DNA from 3 places in the Paenibacillus sp. RS8 genome. Region 3 is predicted to be linked to each of the others. Evidence: predicted binding sites of a transcription regulator. Region 3 holds the regulator's gene; each other region holds the start of a gene.
What was found. Region 3 encodes LexA, which represses DNA repair genes until DNA is damaged. Its sites were predicted from a motif close to CGAACATATGTTCG; they were not measured.

Region 1 (6,322 bases), 330 kb from region 3:
TGACAAAATAATGCTGATGGGCGAAATGCTCAAGAAAGTTGATAATATTACAGTTTCAGCTCTGCGGTCTCCAAGACTCGTAGACAAGCTGGCTGTGCGCCATGGGCGATATATTGAACGGGATTCAGATGATCGAAAGACGTTTCGTTTTACCCGCGATGAGCTCGGTCTTTTGGTCGATTTTCTCGGGGAGCTGTTTAAAAAAGATGGAAATCAGGTAATAGGACTTCGAGGTATGCCCCGTGTAGGAAAGACTGAATCGATTATTGCCGGCAGTGTCTGCGCGATGAAGCGGTGGACATTTGTCTCTTCGACACTTTTACGTCAGACGGTTCGAAGTCAATTAGCAGAAGATGAGATGAACCCACATAATGTATTTATTATTGATGGTATTGTTAGTACGATCCGCTCTAATGAGAAGCATTATAATTTATTACAAAATGTTATGAGTATGCCAAGTACGAAAGTGATCGAGCATCCAGATATTTTTGTGCGGGAATCTGAGTACACCTTTGATGATTTTGATATTATTATTGAGCTTCGCAATAATCCAAATGAAGAAATATTGTACGAGTCGTTCACGACGAGCTACAGTGATGATCTATAAAACACCAATGATGATTCATTGAAACTTACAGGAGGTGATGGTATGTCGGAACTGGGCCGGCAATTGAAAGAGGCGCGTCTGCAAAAAGGGATGAGTCTTGACGATGTCCAGGAAGTAACGAAAATTCGCAAAAAGTATTTGGAAGCCATCGAGTCTGGAGACTATAAGGTGCTTCCAGGAAGTTTTTATGTTAGGGCGTTTATCAAAACATACGCAGAGGCAGTAGGTATGAGCCCAGACGAGCTGCTAGAGGAGCATGGGAATGTACCTGCCCCTCCTGAAGACACAGCTATGGAAACGGTGATTCAAAAACGCAGTCGTAGACCAGAAACCGAACGGAATGCAAAATGGCTGCCAACAGTGCTAATGTGGACATTTCCAATATTGATTATTGTTGTGATTTACATTTATGCTTCCAGTTTGAACAAGCCGGACCCCGCTCAAATTGATCAGACGAATCTGACGAATGAACAGCAGGATCCTACGACAGCACAGACATCTCCACCGGCTTCAGGAGGAGGTGTTGTAGCGCCAACGGCTTCAGCAGGTACAGAAGCAACAACTGAACCTACGGCAGAGCCTACGCCAACACCTACGCCTTCCCCGCAATCCATTACAGTTACACCGGATGGGAAATCAGGAAAAACTACCAAGTTCAAGGTTTCAGCTCCGGCTGGAAGTGAAGTGAAGGTTGAGATTTCTGCTACTGGAGTAAGCTGGCTTGAGGTGTATAAAGGTGAGAACTCTAAAGGTGAGAAGCTCTCATTTGGTAACACAGCGGCAGGAGATCATATGAGCTTTGTTCTCGGAAGTGAAGGAATGTATATTAAATCTGGTTATTCACCAGCTACTGAGATTACTGTCAATGGACAAGTAATTACAGATGAAAAGACCTCATCTCGTCTGTTAATTAATCTGGATGATGGTACTGGAAGTCAAACGACCCAGAATGAAGGTACCACTGATACTACTGACCAGACTAATGAAACAGGCCAATAACAAAAACGATGCATAGACTTTGGCTGCGCGGGGAACATAAGATTGTTTCCAGTTCTTAGCCAAAGTGAGGTGACATTCTTATGATCGTTAGCTGGATTGTAGCTGGACTTGGGGTTATTGTCAGTCTCATCGGATACTATATGACGCCAAGTGCTTGGGGCTATGGAATTCTCGGTTTCGGTATTGCACATATTGTGCTTGGAATTCTGGATATGTTTCGAAGCCCGCTCCGAAGCAGATAGAAAACTTAGAAATGAGCGTCTCCGAGGGGATACTCCCCTGTGGAGACGTATTTCTACCATTGAACAGAACTCATTTCGAAGGAAAAGCTCCACTCTGTGGGGCTGTTTTCTGTGTCGGGTGGGGTACATATTATCCAAAATTAGACTTAAGGGTATCATTCTTTTATAATAGTAGCAGACTAAAAAGTACAAAGGACGTGGAGTTATGAGTTCAGAAAGTTCATTTGATATCGTATCTAAAATGGATATGCAGGAATTAACTAATGCGATCCACCAAACAGAGAAAGAAATTGATAACCGATTTGACTTTAAGAACAGTAAAAGCAGTCTGAAGCTTGAGAAAGACGCACTTATTATCGCCTCTGAGGACGAATATAAGTTAAATGCTGTTATCGATATTTTACAATCGAAGATGGTGAAGAGAGGTATCACGCTGAAGAACTTGGATTTTGGCAAAGTGGAGCCTGCTTCCCTGGGAAGTGTTCGTCAGCGCTTAGGTCTTAAGCAAGGGATAGATCAGGAGAACGCAAAAAAAATTAACATCCTGATTCGTGATTCGAAATTGAAGGTGAAGAGCCAGATTCAAGGAGATCAGATCCGCGTAACCGGTAAGAGTCGCGATGATTTACAGCAAATTATCCAGATTTTGCGTAAAGCTGATTTGCCACTGGACCTGCAGTTCAACAACTTAAAATAGAATTTTGTACCCCGCAGTGCTTATCAGCACCATGATGCGGGGTGCTTTGTATTTTTTTTGACACCTATATATAGCTATAATATACTTGCTTAAGTAGAAATAGATGAGCCTGACTCAGGTCATTTGTATGAACGATTTAGGGGAGGAACTTCAGTGAATTTGCCCAACCGCATCACGCTAGCACGTATTTGCCTGATCCCGATTATGATGTTTTTCTTACTGGTGGATTTTAGCTTTTACCCAGAACCAATACATTGGGGCTCTTTCCAGCTATCTGTTAATCATTTGGTAGCCGCTGTAATCTTTTTGCTTGCAGCCAGCACAGATGGAATAGACGGCTACATAGCTAGGAAATATAATATGGTGACCAACCTCGGTAAGCTCCTTGATCCGTTAGCGGACAAGCTGTTAGTTTCCGCTGTTCTGATTTCACTTGTCGAACTGGGCAGATGTGATTCATGGATTGCAATTGTTATCATAAGTCGTGAGTTTGCAGTAACCGGGCTTCGCCAGATCGCATTGTTAGAGGGGAAAGTGGTTGCCGCCAGCAAATGGGGCAAGATAAAGACGGTTGTACAAATTGTAGCGATCTCACTGCTGTTGTTGAACAATTTTCCATTTCAATTCGTCAGCATTCCTGTAGACGATATTGCCATTTGGGCTGCAGCTTTGATCACTATTTACTCTGGAATTGATTATTTTGTGAAGAATAAAGAGCTGCTACAGCTGCATAATGCTTAAGCATTTTAGGTAGCTACATATAGGAGAGGTAATAGGTAAAGTACCTATTACCTTTTTTAAACCCTAAAGGCAGTGTGTCTACATTATAACTAGGAGGCGAAAGCCAGGGATGAAAGCGGAGATTATTGCAGTAGGCACGGAGCTTTTGCTCGGTCAAATCGTAAATAGTAATGCCCAGTTTCTATCTATAGAGTTAGCTGCTATTGGGATTGATGTATATTTTCAAACCGTAGTTGGCGATAACAGCAGTCGCTTGCAGCAAGCTATTGAAATCGCTCAAAACAGAGCTGATGTTATCATTTTTACAGGTGGTATTGGTCCGACAGAAGATGATCTTACAAAAGATGCATTGGCTGCTTCTTTAGGTCGAACACTCCATATAGATCGTTTGGCAATGGATCATGTACAACGTTTCTTTGATGATCGTAAGATTGTAATGACAGAGAATAATCGTAAACAGGCACTTATAATTGAAGGAACCACACCTTTGCCAAATGAGATTGGTCTTGCTGTGGGTATTGCTTTTGAGCATGAAAAGAAATATTATATTGTGCTTCCTGGTCCGCCTCGCGAGATGAAACCAATGTTCGTAGATAAAGCAGTACCGTGGCTTCAGCAGCATGCTCTGACGTCAGAAATGCCACTTTATTCTAAAATGCTAAAATTTGCAGGTATCGGAGAATCACTGCTTGAGGATAAGCTCATAGATCTGATTCACAGCCAGACAGACCCAACCATAGCTCCATATGCAAAAGAGGGAGAAGTAACCGTTCGTATTTCGACAAAGGCGCCTTCCGAGCATGAAGCTTTCAAGAAGCTGGAGATTCTGGAGAAGCAGATCAAAGAGATTTTGCCAGAGCATTTATATGCGAATATTGATGTACCACTAGAACAGCTAATTGTAGATTGGATGGCGGATGCAGGTCTGACTTTAAGTGCGGCGGAGAGCTGTACCGGAGGCTTGCTGATGGAGAGTATAACCAACATACCAGGTAGCGCTTCGATGTTTGCGGGAGGAATCGTCTGTTACTCGAACGATCTAAAGAAAAAACTTCTGAATGTGCCAAGTGCTTATTTGGAGGGGCCTGATGCTCCAGGGGCGGTAAGTCGTGAAGTTGCCGAGGTGTTGGCCGATCAGGTGAGAATGATTGCGGACAGTGATTTCGGTTTATCTGTAACAGGCGTAGCAGGACCAGGCTATTCTGAACGTAAACCAGTCGGACTTGTATTTATTGGTTTAGCTGAACGCGGGCGTAAGACAGAGGTATATGAGCTTAATCTTAAAGGGACACGTGAGAATATACGACTGCGTACTGTTAAAGCTCTACTGTATCGACTATGGCGTAGACTTGAGGAACGCAAGGTGGAGACACCACTTGAGGGTTCAGACTTGTAATGGGAGATTAGCCCAGTTATAATTGGAACATACGGAAGAACCGTGGCACTGAGATTTCTTTGCTGCGGTTTTTTGTATATTTGCAGAGATTTTGATCAATGTTTTTGGTTATGATCATAAGTCGTTGATGTCCGGTGAAGTAGAGAAATCAGTTAACTTCTATATCCGGAAGGAGGCTTACAATAAAAGGGATAATTAACGCTTGAGACAAAAAAAACGAATGTATGTTCGAAAAAAAGCTTGGCAAGACCTCAAAAACACGTTATTATATTATTATAAACAGTGAAGGAAGTGGTCTGATTGTCAGATCGTCGTGCAGCGCTTGATATGGCGCTTCGTCAAATAGAAAAACAATTTGGTAAAGGTTCGATCATGAAACTGGGAGAATCCACTCATATGCAAGTGGAAGTTGTACCTAGCGGATCTTTGGCACTTGATATTGCGTTAGGTATAGGCGGACTTCCAAAGGGACGTATTATTGAAGTATACGGACCTGAATCCTCCGGTAAAACAACTGTTGCTCTTCATGCTATTGCAGAAGTGCAAAAACAAGGAGGACAAGCTGCATTTATCGATGCTGAGCATGCGCTCGATCCGAAGTATGCACGTAACTTGGGCGTAAACATTGATGAATTGTTACTATCTCAGCCAGATACGGGTGAACAGGCACTTGAGATTGCTGAAGCACTTGTACGAAGTGGCGCAGTAGACATTATTGTCGTTGACTCCGTAGCTGCTTTGGTTCCTAAAGCGGAAATTGAAGGCGATATGGGTGATTCACACGTCGGCCTACAGGCTCGTTTGATGTCTCAAGCGCTTCGGAAGCTTTCTGGTGCCATTAGTAAATCAAATACAATTGCTATCTTTATTAACCAGCTTCGTGAGAAAATTGGTGTTATGTTCGGTAACCCTGAGACAACTCCGGGTGGACGAGCACTGAAATTCTACTCTTCCGTACGGTTGGATGTTCGTCGTGTGGAAAGTATCAAAATGGGTAACGACGTTGTAGGTAACCGCACCAAGATCAAGATTGTGAAGAATAAGGTAGCACCTCCATTTAAACAAGCTGATGTTGATATCATGTATGGTGAAGGGATTTCCAGAGAAGGAAGTCTTGTAGACATCGGTACTGAAATGGACATCGTGAATAAGAGTGGTGCATGGTATTCCTATGAAGGCGAGCGTCTCGGCCAAGGACGTGAGAATGCCAAACAGTTCTTGAAGGAACATCAAGATATTTCGCTCATCATTGAGAACAAGATTCGTGAAGCAAGTAATCTCTCCACTATTGTTGCTGCACCAAATGAAGCGGAAATCATTGCAGAGCAAGAGGAAGAAGAAAAGCTACTTCTCGAAATCGAACAATAGAATTTATTAAGGAATAGGACGCCCTGTGATTCATTGTTGCAGGGTGTCTTTTCTTAACGCATCAGAAATATTTATTTGGGGGGTCCTCGCAAAGTACCTGAGTACGCATCGAATTTAAGCTACACTTTGTGGGGGATATTTTATTGCTATGAGGTGACAAGCAACTATGGTAATACAGCTGGATATGGATTTTGAATCGGATGAGCAGGACTTACAAGTTCTTGCAGATTTTCCTGATGGAGAACTTTTAGAAATCACTAAGGTAGAACGTC
Region 2 (6,322 bases), 1.5 Mb from region 3:
CATGCAGTTTGAGATCTTTTTGAGACGATTTATAATCAATTACTCGCAGAAGAATTCCATTCTCTCCACGGGCCATGTCTACACGGTCAATCCGTCCAACAACCTCCATCACACAGCCATTCGGCAGCGTAATTCTTAAAGGAGGCAACTCCTTATCCGGTCCAAAATCCAGCTCCAGCCCTACCGGCTCAAAGCTACCTCGGCGGGCATGCTCGCCCAGAATCACAGAAGCACGTCCAACAATGTTTTTTAGCTTGCGGGAAATGTATCCGTAACGTTTAGAGCTCATCAGAATTTCACCCTGTAGCATCGGCGATAAACGTTCTACCGTTTCACTTGCCTCACGCCGACATTCCTCTGGAGACAAGCTTCCCCAGCCGCGGCCCTCTTCTTTCAGTCTTACCGCCATGTCACTTAACGCAGCATGGAACAGTTGTCCAATATCAGGTGCTTGCAGCTTATATAGCTGGCGTTCCTTCAATCTAAGTCCATAGGATGCAAAATGGGAGAAGGAGCAAGCAACAAACTTCTCCATCCGGGACACACTGCCACGCAGTGTCGATCCCCCATACAATCGCAGGCTAGTACCTCGCTTTAGCTTCGTTCCCTCATTACGATAAAACAATGAACTGAGCAGACGTTTCAGTTCGAGGCTTCGTTTCTCATCAGACGCAAACCAATTATAAACATCCCACCACAATACAGGTATCTCGGTCCCTTGACGCCACTGGCGTAGCTGCATAATCAATGCACGAAGACTCTGTTCTGGATGACCAATGTAACCCAGGTGAATGGAATCTCTGACTTCATCTGGTAGTCCCGCAGAGGGAAGTGTGGATAGGATGTGCTCTTGAACCCTTGGGAACATTCTATGCAAATGACGGATTACCTCAGACGGAAGAAGAGCCTTGCCCTCATCATCAGCTGTAGCGTAGCTAATCCAGAGCTTTCGACTTCCTGTCGTTAGGGCATTATAGATCAAAAACCGCTCGTCCAGCAGTTTACGAGAAGCACCAGGAGCAAGCTCCATACCGGCGTTCTCAAGCACAGAGCGTTCGCCTTCCGAGAGAATTCCATCTTCCTTAAACTGCGCAGGCACAACACCTTCATTAAATCCAAGCAAAAAAGCGTATTTAACTCCCGTTGGTCGAGTACGATCCATGTTACCAACCAGTACTTGATCGAGCGCGGGAGGAACAAGTCCCATCTTAAGCTCAGCAAGTCCTGTCTCTAGGACTCCGGTGAACACATCAAATTCAAATCTCTCGTTGCCCATCATCTCAACGATCTGATCTAACAGATCAAGCACTGCACCCCACAGCTGACTATGTTCTCTAGCCTTCTCGGGTTGCCCCTTTTCCATAGAATCAACACTAAGTTTCTCCAGCTTACGAGCAACATCCGTCTCATCCAGCAGCTTGTACACGGCGGTACAAAGTTCAAGACCGCTTCTACTCTTCTGTATCCGTTTCTCAAAAGCAAATAAAGGACCCGTTATACTGGCACGGCATCGTTCCATCGTAGCAAGCAGTTCTTCATCCATCTGTCTGCCGCCTTCCAGCGACAAGCTAGGGATCCCTTTCCAAGAACGGCCATCGGTCCAGCGATACCCTTGAATTCCACAAGCCAGCACATAATTCTCTAAATCATCCATATCCTCACGCGTAATACTACCGTCCAGCGGAAGCAAAAGCTCTGTCTTTACGCAGCGGAAAACATCCTCGAAGCGCCAGCGTCGACGCACTATATCCAATGCGGAACGTACAAACTCTACCAATGGATGATGCAGCTCATTTACCTTCTGGTCCAGAAAAAATGGCACTCCATAATCTTGGAACAACGGTTTAATCAGCTGTTCGTAATCTCCAATATTACGCATTAATACGGCCATTTCACCATATTTTGCACCTTCATCTCGTGCCAGCCTGATCATTTCACGCAGCGCTCCCTCAACCTCTGCTCTGTGAGAAACTGCTGCACCTATAGATATTGCTTCATTTGCCAGTTCATCTGCACCAAACCAGACCTTTCGACGGTCATATCCCCTTTCGAGATGAGCAAGAGCAGGACTTTCTTCAAAACGCGGAAGAACCGCTGGCTCCAAAAGCTCGTCCCACACATCCATGCCCAGCTCTTCAGCTATTCCACGCAGTTTAATGTAAGTAACCGCAGTTGGGTGAAATAATTCAAGCTCATTCAACTGATCTCCATAGGGATAAGAGCGATCAAGTGTAAGTGAGACGGTCAACTTCGATGCTTGCTGCATTAATTCTCTAAGCACTACGAATTCCTGCGGGGTAAAGCCATGGAACCCATCTACCCAAATCTCCGCTCCACGAATGTAGGCGGAATCAGGAATATGCTCAGCTAGTTCCGCTAAACGATCCTCTTCATCGATGTAGAGACGCGACATCTCCTTCTCTAAATCGCTGAATACCACCTGTAAATCATCTAGCTTTCCTTCAAGAATAGGGCTTCTTGCAATAGCGCCTCGCATTGCAGACAACTGTTCCTCTAAATCAGTGGAAGCCAAGCAACAACGCTTCATCTCCGTATGCAGTTGATTCAGCCGTTCCACAAAACCCGGTCTGTCTGCTGAGGCACCGAACAATTTTAGTTCCTCTTTGCGACGGCGGATAATTTTATAAATTAACATCTTTTTGCCTTCTTCACTGATAGGCAGGCTAGCGCTACCCCCAGTTTCCTGTTTCACCCGATAGGCAAGCCGAGAAAAGCTTAGTGTCTGCGCCCGAATGCTCCCCTTCACATTCCCTACGGTGAGAAGCCCCCGTTCTGCTCCAAAAGAACCTTGCTCCGGTACTAGAATAATGATCGGTGCGCCAAGAGGTTCCTGCTCTAATGAAGAAGAGATAGACTCCCATATTTTTGTTGTCTTGCCACTGCCTGAGCGGCCTAGTAAAAAGGTTACCGACATAAATGATAGACTCCTTCCGTAGCGGAGAAAATGTATATGATACAAGGTGAAATACTCACCGTGTGATGATGTTCAAATGAAAAAGTTCAGTCGTTCCTCGTCCCATCAGTATAGCATAACTGCACAAATCAGAACATGCGTTTGCTAGTATTTTCTAATGATTTACAATAAAAAAGCTACGAAATAAACAGCAACTAACGTATTTTGTTGACTTGCTGTTTAGTATTTCTAGTTTGTTAATACCCGGTGCGCAACATTCGATACTTTCTGTTTGGAGCGTAGAGTTAAGGTTCGGGTTTCAACACTCAACATTTTCGCTTCTGCTAGCTACATTAATTACTTGTGGGCTCAGGAGTCGTTATTCATGAAATTTCGTGCTGTTTTTGCAACTTTTCGGACTCCAGTGAAGCTATTCGTCGCGAAAGTCCCCCATCTCGGCTAGTTTGAGGTCAATAGCGCCTTTGGAGTCCGCAACGGTCAAAATCTAGGCTTTCTTCGCTGTTTAGTTTCGTTTGAGTCCTATAGCAACTTCTTCCCTATGAACACTCTAAAGACTGGAGTCGTTGATTTAACGCCGTTTTTGAATTGAAAAATCGTTAGCTTTTGAAAAATAAGTCTTAGACTGCCGCTGTTATCGTTGAACTAACGCATACTAATCCTAAGAGGCTTATAGAGTTAATCTGCCAGTTAGGTTAATAGATAACATTGAACTATAGTTAAATATTTATCTAATCGGCGAAGTATAACGTTCTTGTCCTCAGTCAGGGGCAAGAAACGTGATTCCTTAATCAAAAAAAGCCGCTAAATTAGCGACTTTCAATCTAACATGTGCGTTTCTTAATGAACAGTTGTATCTGATAATCCCACTGCAATATTCCAGTCACAATAATGTTATGAAGAACAAAATCTGGACACACATCGTATTCCGTCTTCGCCCTTTCAAGTAACTTTTGTAATACAGCATCCTTATTCTCTTCGGTACAAATTGCACACAGATAGTCCCCTTCTGGTAGTACAGTCAGCCCCTCTAAAGACGGATATTTCAAGCAAACAGCAAATAATCGTGTTATTCCTTCAGTCGTGAACATTCCTGCCATATCTTCAAACAGAAATTCTGAATGTAGAGACGTTTCAATTTGTTGATAGAAATGTCTGTGATAGTCCCATAAATTCTTAAGTGTGGGGCTTTCCATTTTATTCGAAAGCATAATTACCCTTTCCTCTATATGTCTGACAAAGTAATTTTCACTTTGACTATAACCGTCGTGGAACTTATTTTCATAATGTAGATAGGCACGTTTAATTTTCGATTTTGCATACTGTAGACGAGCAATTTTATCGTCTGCTCTTTTTTCTGCTTGTTTTAGAAATGCAATTACTTTAGAGAGATCATTCTGCTGCAAAATATCTTTAATATCCATTAAAGTAAGATCCATTGCTTTAAGCAGTTCAATGGTTTGCAGCTTTACGAGCTCCTGCTCGGAATAGTATCGATATCCCGATAATTCATCTTTATGGCATGGCTTGACTAATCCAATACGATCATAGTGCCGCAAGGTCTCAGTGGTCATCTCTACGATCTCTGCTGCTTGCTTAATTGTAAAATAGTTCTTCATATCTACCCTCTTGACCTTTTTGTAACACAAAAGTTTATGATGATTAAAACATATGCGACTGATAAACGCAACGAAATACAAAATGAATTTATTACCAGAAAGGAAGGCAAACATGAAGAACTAAACCATGTATCAAAGGATTATCAAACATTTATTGCTGTCTATGCAGTCATATTGGTATGGTTGGCTGACAGATCCTACTTTAGTGACTATCATTTTGTGTATTTATTCCAATCTAACCCTTGCAACATATTTGGTAGACTTTTTCAAGATCATTTGTTCAACTCTACTGCTTTGTTGCATATCGGAACTTGTCTGCATAGCAGCTTAAGATTGGCATTGGTAGGACAGGCTATATTTAAAAGAAAAATGATTTAACGAAGGAGCGTTTTATAATGAAAAGTACTGCAAAAAAATCACTAACTACTATAGGCATATTGCTGACACTATTGATATCATTAGCAGGATGTTCCTCCGACTCCACTTCCATGGAGGAAAAAAATTACACCATACCTGCCCAAAAGATTGATACCTTAACAATTGATGTAAAAGATAAAAAAATAAATATCCTCCAATCTAAAGATGAACAAATTCATATTGTTTACTATGAAAGTGAGAAAGATTTTTACAAGATTGATCTATCTGACGATAAAGAACTGTCAATGGTAAGTGACAGTAATAAGGAATGGAACGACTATATCGGAGGAAAAGGCTCGCAAGTAACCAGAACTATTCAGGTATGGATACCTGATGCAACTTTAAAAAATTTGAGTTTAAAAACATCAAATGAAAGTATCGTATTACCAACAATCATGTTTTTAGGGACAGTGGAAGTAAACATAAATAACGGAAATATCCAACTGGACAAATTGAATGTAGGGACGGCTATAACCCTTGAAACAAAAAACGGAAATATTAGCGGTTCAATTTCAGGGTCATATGATGATTTCGCGATCTTAAGCAAGGTAAAGAAAGGTGATAGCAATTTGCCTGCCAATAAAGAGAATGGTTCGAAAAAATTATCTGCTTATACAAATAACGGCGATATTACCTTACAATTTTCTGAGTAGTGATGTACCCGAGGGCCAAAATTAAGCTTGATCGTGACTTCCTTCAAAATAAAGTATAAGCCGCATTACAGCGGCTTATACTTTCTGGATTACATTCGGACTCAGGAGTCGCTATTCATGAATTTCGTGCTGTTTTGGCAACTTTTCGGACTAAGCGGACAAATCTTGTTAATCCCGAATTCAACTTTTTCAGAACATAACAAAAAATCCGTAAAAGGAGACCTCAAATGAGGACTCCTTTTACGGATTAAAATCCATTACCTATATGTGAACAGCCAGCTTATTTCTTACTCCGCACTTCAAAAATTGCAAACTTCAGATAATGCCCTTCGTTAACGCCTAGAATCTGCGGATGGTCTTTCCCTGCGGCACGCCATTCCACAAGTCTCAATACTTTACCAGCATCTTTTGCTGCGTCTGCAATCGTTTCGAGGAATAGGTCCGGCTGCATGTGGTAAGAACAACTTGCGGTAACCAAATATCCACCTTCATTTACCAGCTTCATGCCATGCAGATTAATGTCCTTATAACCGCGGCATGCACCTGCTACTGCACTTTTAGTTTTGGCAAACGCTGGAGGGTCTAGGATAACTACATCCCAAGTTCTGCCTCCACCTGCTGTCATCGGTTTGGAGGTATCGGTTTTGGTTGCTTTGCCCCCAGATTTAGCATTTGTAGTCGCTGCTGTTGATTCTGTTCCG
Region 3 (6,322 bases):
CGATACGATCTATGTTCATAAAGAGGATGAGGATTGGCTGACGAATGGAATACAAGGCTTGTCCCTTGCACAGATCAGAAAAGATATGAGCAGAGACCTTACGCTAACTCCACCTGAATCCTTTGATCCTAGTACATACACACCATTTCAGGGTAAACCGACAGCTCTATTGCAAGAGGGAGATGTGCTTGACATAGGAGGGCGTAAATTAGAAATTTACCACACACCGGGTCATTCACCAGGCCATATAAGCGTCTTTGATCATGCCAAAGGGTATCTGTTTACAGGGGATTTATTGTATGATGTTACACCTGTTTATGCATTTTATCCTTCGACTAGTCCGGAAGATTTAGTGGCTTCTTTAGAAAAGATTGCGCACATTCCAAAGGTGACCCAAGTATTCGGCTCTCATAATACGTTAGGTCTAGATCCATCTATTTTGCATGAAGTAAAGCAGGCGGTTCGTGCTTTGCGTGAGCAGGGACTTGTCGCACATGGTACGGGGATTCATCGGTTTAATGGGTTTAGCTTGCAATTCTAATAAAAAGATAGATGTTCTGTTGATGTAGAAATAGAAATACGTTGATGGTTTTTAAAAACAGTAAAACGGCCTCAAAGAGGACCGTTTTTTGTAGCTTGTGAGCTTGTAGATTTCATCTGTTGGAAATAGAGATATTAATTGAGAGGAAAGAGGTAGTGGAGTAATGTTACCAACAACTGAAGCCTTTGCAAAATCGATGCGTTCCTATTCGAATTATATCCAAATGCCTTGGGGGAGATTGTTCTACCTGACCGCCTGGCATCAAATTGAAAATCACATCCTTTTAGAAAAGAAGCCATCGATTTTAGATATCGGCTGTGGGTTTGGGATAACTAGTCATGAATTTGCCAGAAAGGGGTACACAGTAACCGGAATAGATCCGACGACGGAGATGATAGCGAAGGCTCAAGAGTCTGCGATGAAAGAAGGTCTCGGTATTTCTTATAGCGTAACTACGTTACAGGATTCAGACGTGTTGGGGGAGCGTTATGACTGGATATTTTGCCACAACGTGCTTGAATATCTTGAACATCCCAAAGAAATGTTAATAGACATTAGTAAAAAACAATCTGCAAATGGAATGCTCTCTCTGATCGCTCATAATCCTGTGGCCAAGGTGATGAAGAAAGCCATTATGAATAAAGATCCTCAGGGAGCTCTGGATAGCATTGGAAATATGCGAGAATATAGTGGCATTATTCAAACAGAAATTACGATCTATACGAATGATCAATTGGCGGAATGGTTTGAGAATTGCGGATACGAGGTTAGATGCACTTACGGAATACATAATATCTATGGTTACATAGCAGAAAATGAAGTGAAAATGGATGAAGATTGGAATAAACACATGGTGGAGCTGGAGCTTAAATTAGGCAGTGAATCACCATATAAAGACATAGCGATTTTCACACATTTTATTGCGGAAAAAATCAGATAATTATTCGGATACGATCGTCCTGAAAAATGCATGCAACTGCTGTACTTGGGAGTAAGCTTCTTTATACTGATTGTCGGATTGTTTAATGGGCAATAAGCCTGGCAAGAAGGAGATACTATACACAGGCATTTCACTGCTGTTCATATATATTTTAAGCGTAAGTTCCTCAATAACACTAGCCTCTTCGTCAGCGCTATTAAGCACATTAATATTCGCACTTGAAGCGGTTGCTTTGCTGCTTTGTTGTCTTTTGGATACTTTTGAATGGGTTAGCGCGTTAACAACAATCTCTGATCCCATTACATTATCGAAGGAATACAGTTTTGCTATAGCTTTTTTACGTGTTTTCGGATCGCTACTGCCTATGGCTATTTTCTTATAGGATTCGTTAAGGGCGATCAAGTGAGATTGATTGGGTGGAATGAACGTTTTGGTGAATATGATGTTAAAGGATGAGATTGCGTTTAACAGCTTTGAAAGATCTGAAGAAGTAGATAGCTTTTTCAATTCTAGAAAACCGGCACTAAGAATTAATACAATTCCTATAATACCAAATATGTACATCAAGAAAATCAGCATGGAATCACACCTCCTAGTTATCTCTGCAGAACAAGATTTATTACTTAATGAAAGATATGCCTAAATCTTCTCGACTAGTATCTGCTAAAAGTGAAATTCGTTGAAATATAGGAACAATTACAGCATTAGCAAAAAAAAGCACCCAGAGATCCGCCTTTTATGCATGCTTGGGCAGTTACTGAGTGCTTAGATTAGAGTTATTAATGTAAATATGTCAAAATTATAAGAAATTGAATGCCGTAATTTGATCGGTATACACAATTAGCTGTTTGTATTCGATCGATGATTCAAAGTTAGCATAGGGTCTTACAGAAACATCATTGAGGACTACAAAGTTATAGCTGAAATTTTTATCGGGATGTTCCGCACCTAAATAAGATATGTATTCATCTACAATGACATCATCCATTAGAGATTTTAAGTCAAAAACATCCTCTTTATTGGAGGCGGAAGGGGAGATCGTCCCTTGAATACTGCCAAATGAGGTGAGTAGATTTACTTTTTTTCCACTAGCTTGATCGTTATTTAACAATAATCCTGAGAGTTTAACAAGTGCATCGACTTTAAAATCGACGAGGGTTCTAATTTTGGAGTTGTTCAAAACCAGACACTTCCTTTCTATTTGAAATCCTGTTAACATTATTCGACATATAACCACATAATTCCTATTACGCCATCAAAAATACTTAAATACAAACACACCCCATTCATTGAACCATGAGTGAAGTGTGTTTATTTATGGATAGATTTAATTCCTGATCGTTACTTGTGTTCCAATCGGAACAATCGCAGCTAGTGCTAGCACATCCGCATTGTACATCCGAATACAACCGTGGGAAACTTCGTGACCTATCGAGGAGGGATCATTATTTCCATGTATTCCATAGTGAGGCTTAGATAGACCCATCCAAAAGACCCCAAATGGACCACCTGGATCGGGTTCTTTGTTAATAATAGTGAAGTCACCCAAGGGTGATTGGGTTAACATTTTACCGATTCCGACGGGGAAACCTCTGATCACAATGTTGTTATCAAGAAGATACAGCATACGCTGGGTCAGATCTACAATAATTCGGTAATTTGGCATTGCGCAACACTCCTTTCTAATAGGATATGAGCAGAAAGCCTAAACGGTTATTAATAGAAAATGGCCATTTTAGCGTATGCGAACGCGTGTTCTAGTATGGATGATTTGAGTTAGAAAACAAAAAAAAGCTGTTCCACATTTGTGGAACAGCCTTTGATATTACAGTAAACAGTATCTTTATGCTTCTCGTAGAAACGGATACCGTCCTTTAATGGACGGTATCCGTTTTGGCTTGGTAGGAGTGCATACTTAGTGGATATCTCGAAATAATCCGATAACTCTGCCGAGAATGGTCACGCGATTAAGGCGAAGAGGCTCGTACGCCGGATTCTCCGGCTGAAGACGTATATGATCACGTTCTTTATAAAAGGTCTTAACGGTAGCTTCATCTTCTTCGGTCATAGCTACAACGATATCTCCGTTATCAGCTGTCTGTTGTTGACGGACAATAACATAGTCACCATTCATTATCCCAGCTTCGACCATACTGTCACCTTGAACCGATAACATAAATACTTTGTTATCTCCAACATAGTGAGTTGGAAGCGGGAAGTAGTCTTCAATATTCTCAGTAGCAGTGATAGGAACCCCGGCGGTAACCTTACCTACGACAGGAATGCGTGCGACGGTTTGTGCGAAATGATGGACATTCTCGGAATCCTCTTGGCCAAGCAATTCTATTGCACGAGGCTTCGTTGGATCTCGACGGATAAGTCCCTTCTTCTCTAGCCGATCCAAATGACCGTGAACTGTGGAGCTGGAAGCAAGACCAACAGCTTCTCCAATCTCCCGAACGGAAGGAGGATAACCCTTGCTGCGGACTTCGCTACGTATAAATTCCAGGATCGCCAGCTGGCGACTTGAAATCTTTGACATTGGAATCAACCCCATATAGTAATGTTTGGGAAAATTATAACATAGAACTACCGTTCGCACAAACATAAGTTCTAACTATTATAAATATTAATTCGAAAGAGTTAATAAATGGTAGTCTCGTATTGATAAAGCGAACTTTAAAACAATGATCAGCTGGATTCTTTTTATAGATGATAGGGTGATTTACTCTTTTCAAAAAAAAGAGAACAATTGTTCTGAAATAGTATTGAACAAAACACATGTTCGTGTTATTATAATTTCAAAAGTAAGAACAAGTGTTTGGAGGATGATATTCATGTTAAAATACAGTACATACCGTAGCATCTACGATAAAGCCCCCGTGGTTGAATCTTTAGGACATAATCCTGTTACCCGTTATTCAGCTCAGATTAAAGAGATTACAGCGCTTTTGCTTGAAGGATTGATGCGTTTGTTCCGGAGAGATTTTGTTATTAAACTTACATTGATCATTGTGCTCGTACTATCAGGACTCACAGTAGTAGGTAATGTATTTGCAGGATCTACTACTTTAATGAAGGATGAGAAGCGCGTAGTGGTTGAACGCGGAGATACACTTTGGAGTATTGCTCTTGAGAATAAACCATCGGATATGAAGACGGCTGTATATATAGAAGGAATTAAAAAATCTAATGGCATTAAAGGCAGTCAGATTAATGCTGGAGATATTCTCAGTTTACCTATTTATTAATATTCTAAGAACATAATAGAAGGACATAAAGAGCTTGCAGGGAGTAAACCTTGACAAGCTCTTTTTCTCATGGCAGAGTTAGAATTAATTTATATGGGGAGGGAAAGTTTTGAACATTGATGAGTTGGTCGCGCGTATTAACGAATTGGCACGCAAACAGAAGAGCGTAGGCCTTAATCAAGAGGAAACGGCGGAACGCGCCAAGCTTCGTGAAATCTATTTGGGGAATATTCGCAATAACTTCCGAGCACAATTGAATACGATTGAATTGGTCGATAATGATGAGCATGAACAAGGTAACAAGGGGCTTAAGCATTAACACCCTGTTCCTTTTCATAGATACTACTGGATGACTAGGGGGAACGCATATGGCCCGTTCTTGGGAAAGAATGGTTCAACGTAACACACAGCAAATTAACAAGCAAAGAAAGAAACAGGGGAAGGAAACGATTTACGCATCAAAATCCAAATCTCCTGGCAAGAACAGTGAAACCTTTAAAGGCCGTAACATTGCATTTCCAGTAGTGTTATTAGTGCTTGGTACTATGTTTTGGATGATTGGTTCGGTAGATCAGGCCAAAGGCAATGGTATGCTGATGAATTGGCTAGGAGTCGTTTTGTACTACTTACTAGCAGCACTTCTGTTTTTCCGACGTCCGTATTTGAAGGTGGAGAATGCTAGACTATCCACTATAAAATTCAATCGCGAACGCTATTTACCAGCTTCTGATATTGAGAAAATTATCCTTTCGCGTGGAGCTGTTGTTATTAAGCATAAAGGCAAACGCACGAAATGGATTTTTACCAGACTTATGAATCGTTATGATACAACTGCGATGGGGACTCGACTGGAAGCATTCGCAAAAGCTCACCAAATTGAAGTAGTTCACGAATAGAAATTAACCAGCCATGGGAGAGGGAGACCTGTAATGCCAATTTCCGCTGTACTATTTGACCTTGATGATACACTGCTCTGGGATGATCGGAGCGTCAATGAAGCATTTCGTTCTGCATGTGAAGCCGCTGGGGATACGATTGATCCACAAGAACTGGAACTTGCGGTGCGTAAAGAAGCCATAGCACTATATGAATCATACGAAACGAACCCATTTACAAAAATGATTGGGATTAATCCGTTTGAAGCACTTTGGGGGAACTTTACTGCAGGTGAACAACCGGAATTCCGTCAATTGGAGCAGCTTGCACCGGGATACCGTAAAGAGGCGTGGCGTCGTGGTCTTGCAGCACTTGGTGTAGAGGACGAAGTTCTTGCTGAGACATTAGCAGCCAAATTTGCAGCAGAGCGTAGAAATCGGCCTTACATCTATGAAGAAACAATTCAGGTGCTCGAAGAACTGAAGGGAAAAGTGAAGTTATTGCTTTTGACTAACGGATGCCCTGCATTGCAACAAGAGAAACTAGATGGTGTACCTGAAATCGTTCCTTTCTTTGATCATATCGTAATTTCCGGAAGCTTCGGCAAAGGAAAGCCGGATAAGGATATTTTTCTGCATGCTCTAGAGCTTCTAGATATTGCACCTGAGCAAGGGGTTATGGTCGGTGATAAGCTTACAACGGATATTCGTGGTG

Region 1: the regulator LexA is predicted to act here: its motif matches at 4,900-4,913, upstream of recA (recombinase RecA).
Region 2: the regulator LexA is predicted to act here: its motif matches at 3,066-3,079, upstream of addB (helicase-exonuclease AddAB subunit AddB).

What each region holds. Positions count from the first base shown of each region.
Region 1 is NZ_CP168131.1:5,728,128-5,734,449, reverse strand. Features, by position in the region: gene ACDZ28_RS27000 (DUF3388 domain-containing protein) at 1-607, shown strand, start outside; gene ACDZ28_RS26995 (RodZ domain-containing protein) at 650-1,606, shown strand; gene ACDZ28_RS26990 (hypothetical protein) at 1,687-1,848, shown strand; gene ACDZ28_RS26985 (YajQ family cyclic di-GMP-binding protein) at 2,054-2,545, shown strand; gene pgsA (CDP-diacylglycerol--glycerol-3-phosphate 3-phosphatidyltransferase) at 2,699-3,286, shown strand; gene ACDZ28_RS26975 (competence/damage-inducible protein A) at 3,396-4,682, shown strand; gene recA (recombinase RecA) at 4,983-6,050, shown strand; gene ACDZ28_RS26965 (regulatory protein RecX) at 6,217-6,322, shown strand, end outside.
Region 2 is NZ_CP168131.1:6,883,433-6,889,754, forward strand. Features, by position in the region: gene addB (helicase-exonuclease AddAB subunit AddB) at 1-2,935, opposite strand, end outside; gene ACDZ28_RS32250 (MerR family transcriptional regulator) at 3,757-4,551, opposite strand; gene ACDZ28_RS32255 (DUF4097 family beta strand repeat-containing protein) at 4,947-5,621, shown strand; gene ACDZ28_RS32260 (class I SAM-dependent rRNA methyltransferase) at 5,902-6,322, opposite strand, start outside.
Region 3 is NZ_CP168131.1:5,396,470-5,402,791, reverse strand. Features, by position in the region: gene ACDZ28_RS25530 (MBL fold metallo-hydrolase) at 1-541, shown strand, start outside; gene ACDZ28_RS25525 (class I SAM-dependent methyltransferase) at 705-1,481, shown strand; gene ACDZ28_RS25520 (hypothetical protein) at 1,482-2,060, opposite strand; gene ACDZ28_RS25515 (hypothetical protein) at 2,281-2,661, opposite strand; gene ACDZ28_RS25510 (L,D-transpeptidase) at 2,809-3,147, opposite strand; gene lexA (transcriptional repressor LexA) at 3,397-4,023, opposite strand; gene ACDZ28_RS25500 (LysM peptidoglycan-binding domain-containing protein) at 4,319-4,732, shown strand; gene ACDZ28_RS25495 (DUF896 domain-containing protein) at 4,842-5,051, shown strand; gene ACDZ28_RS25490 (hypothetical protein) at 5,101-5,628, shown strand; gene ACDZ28_RS25485 (HAD family hydrolase) at 5,662-6,322, shown strand, end outside.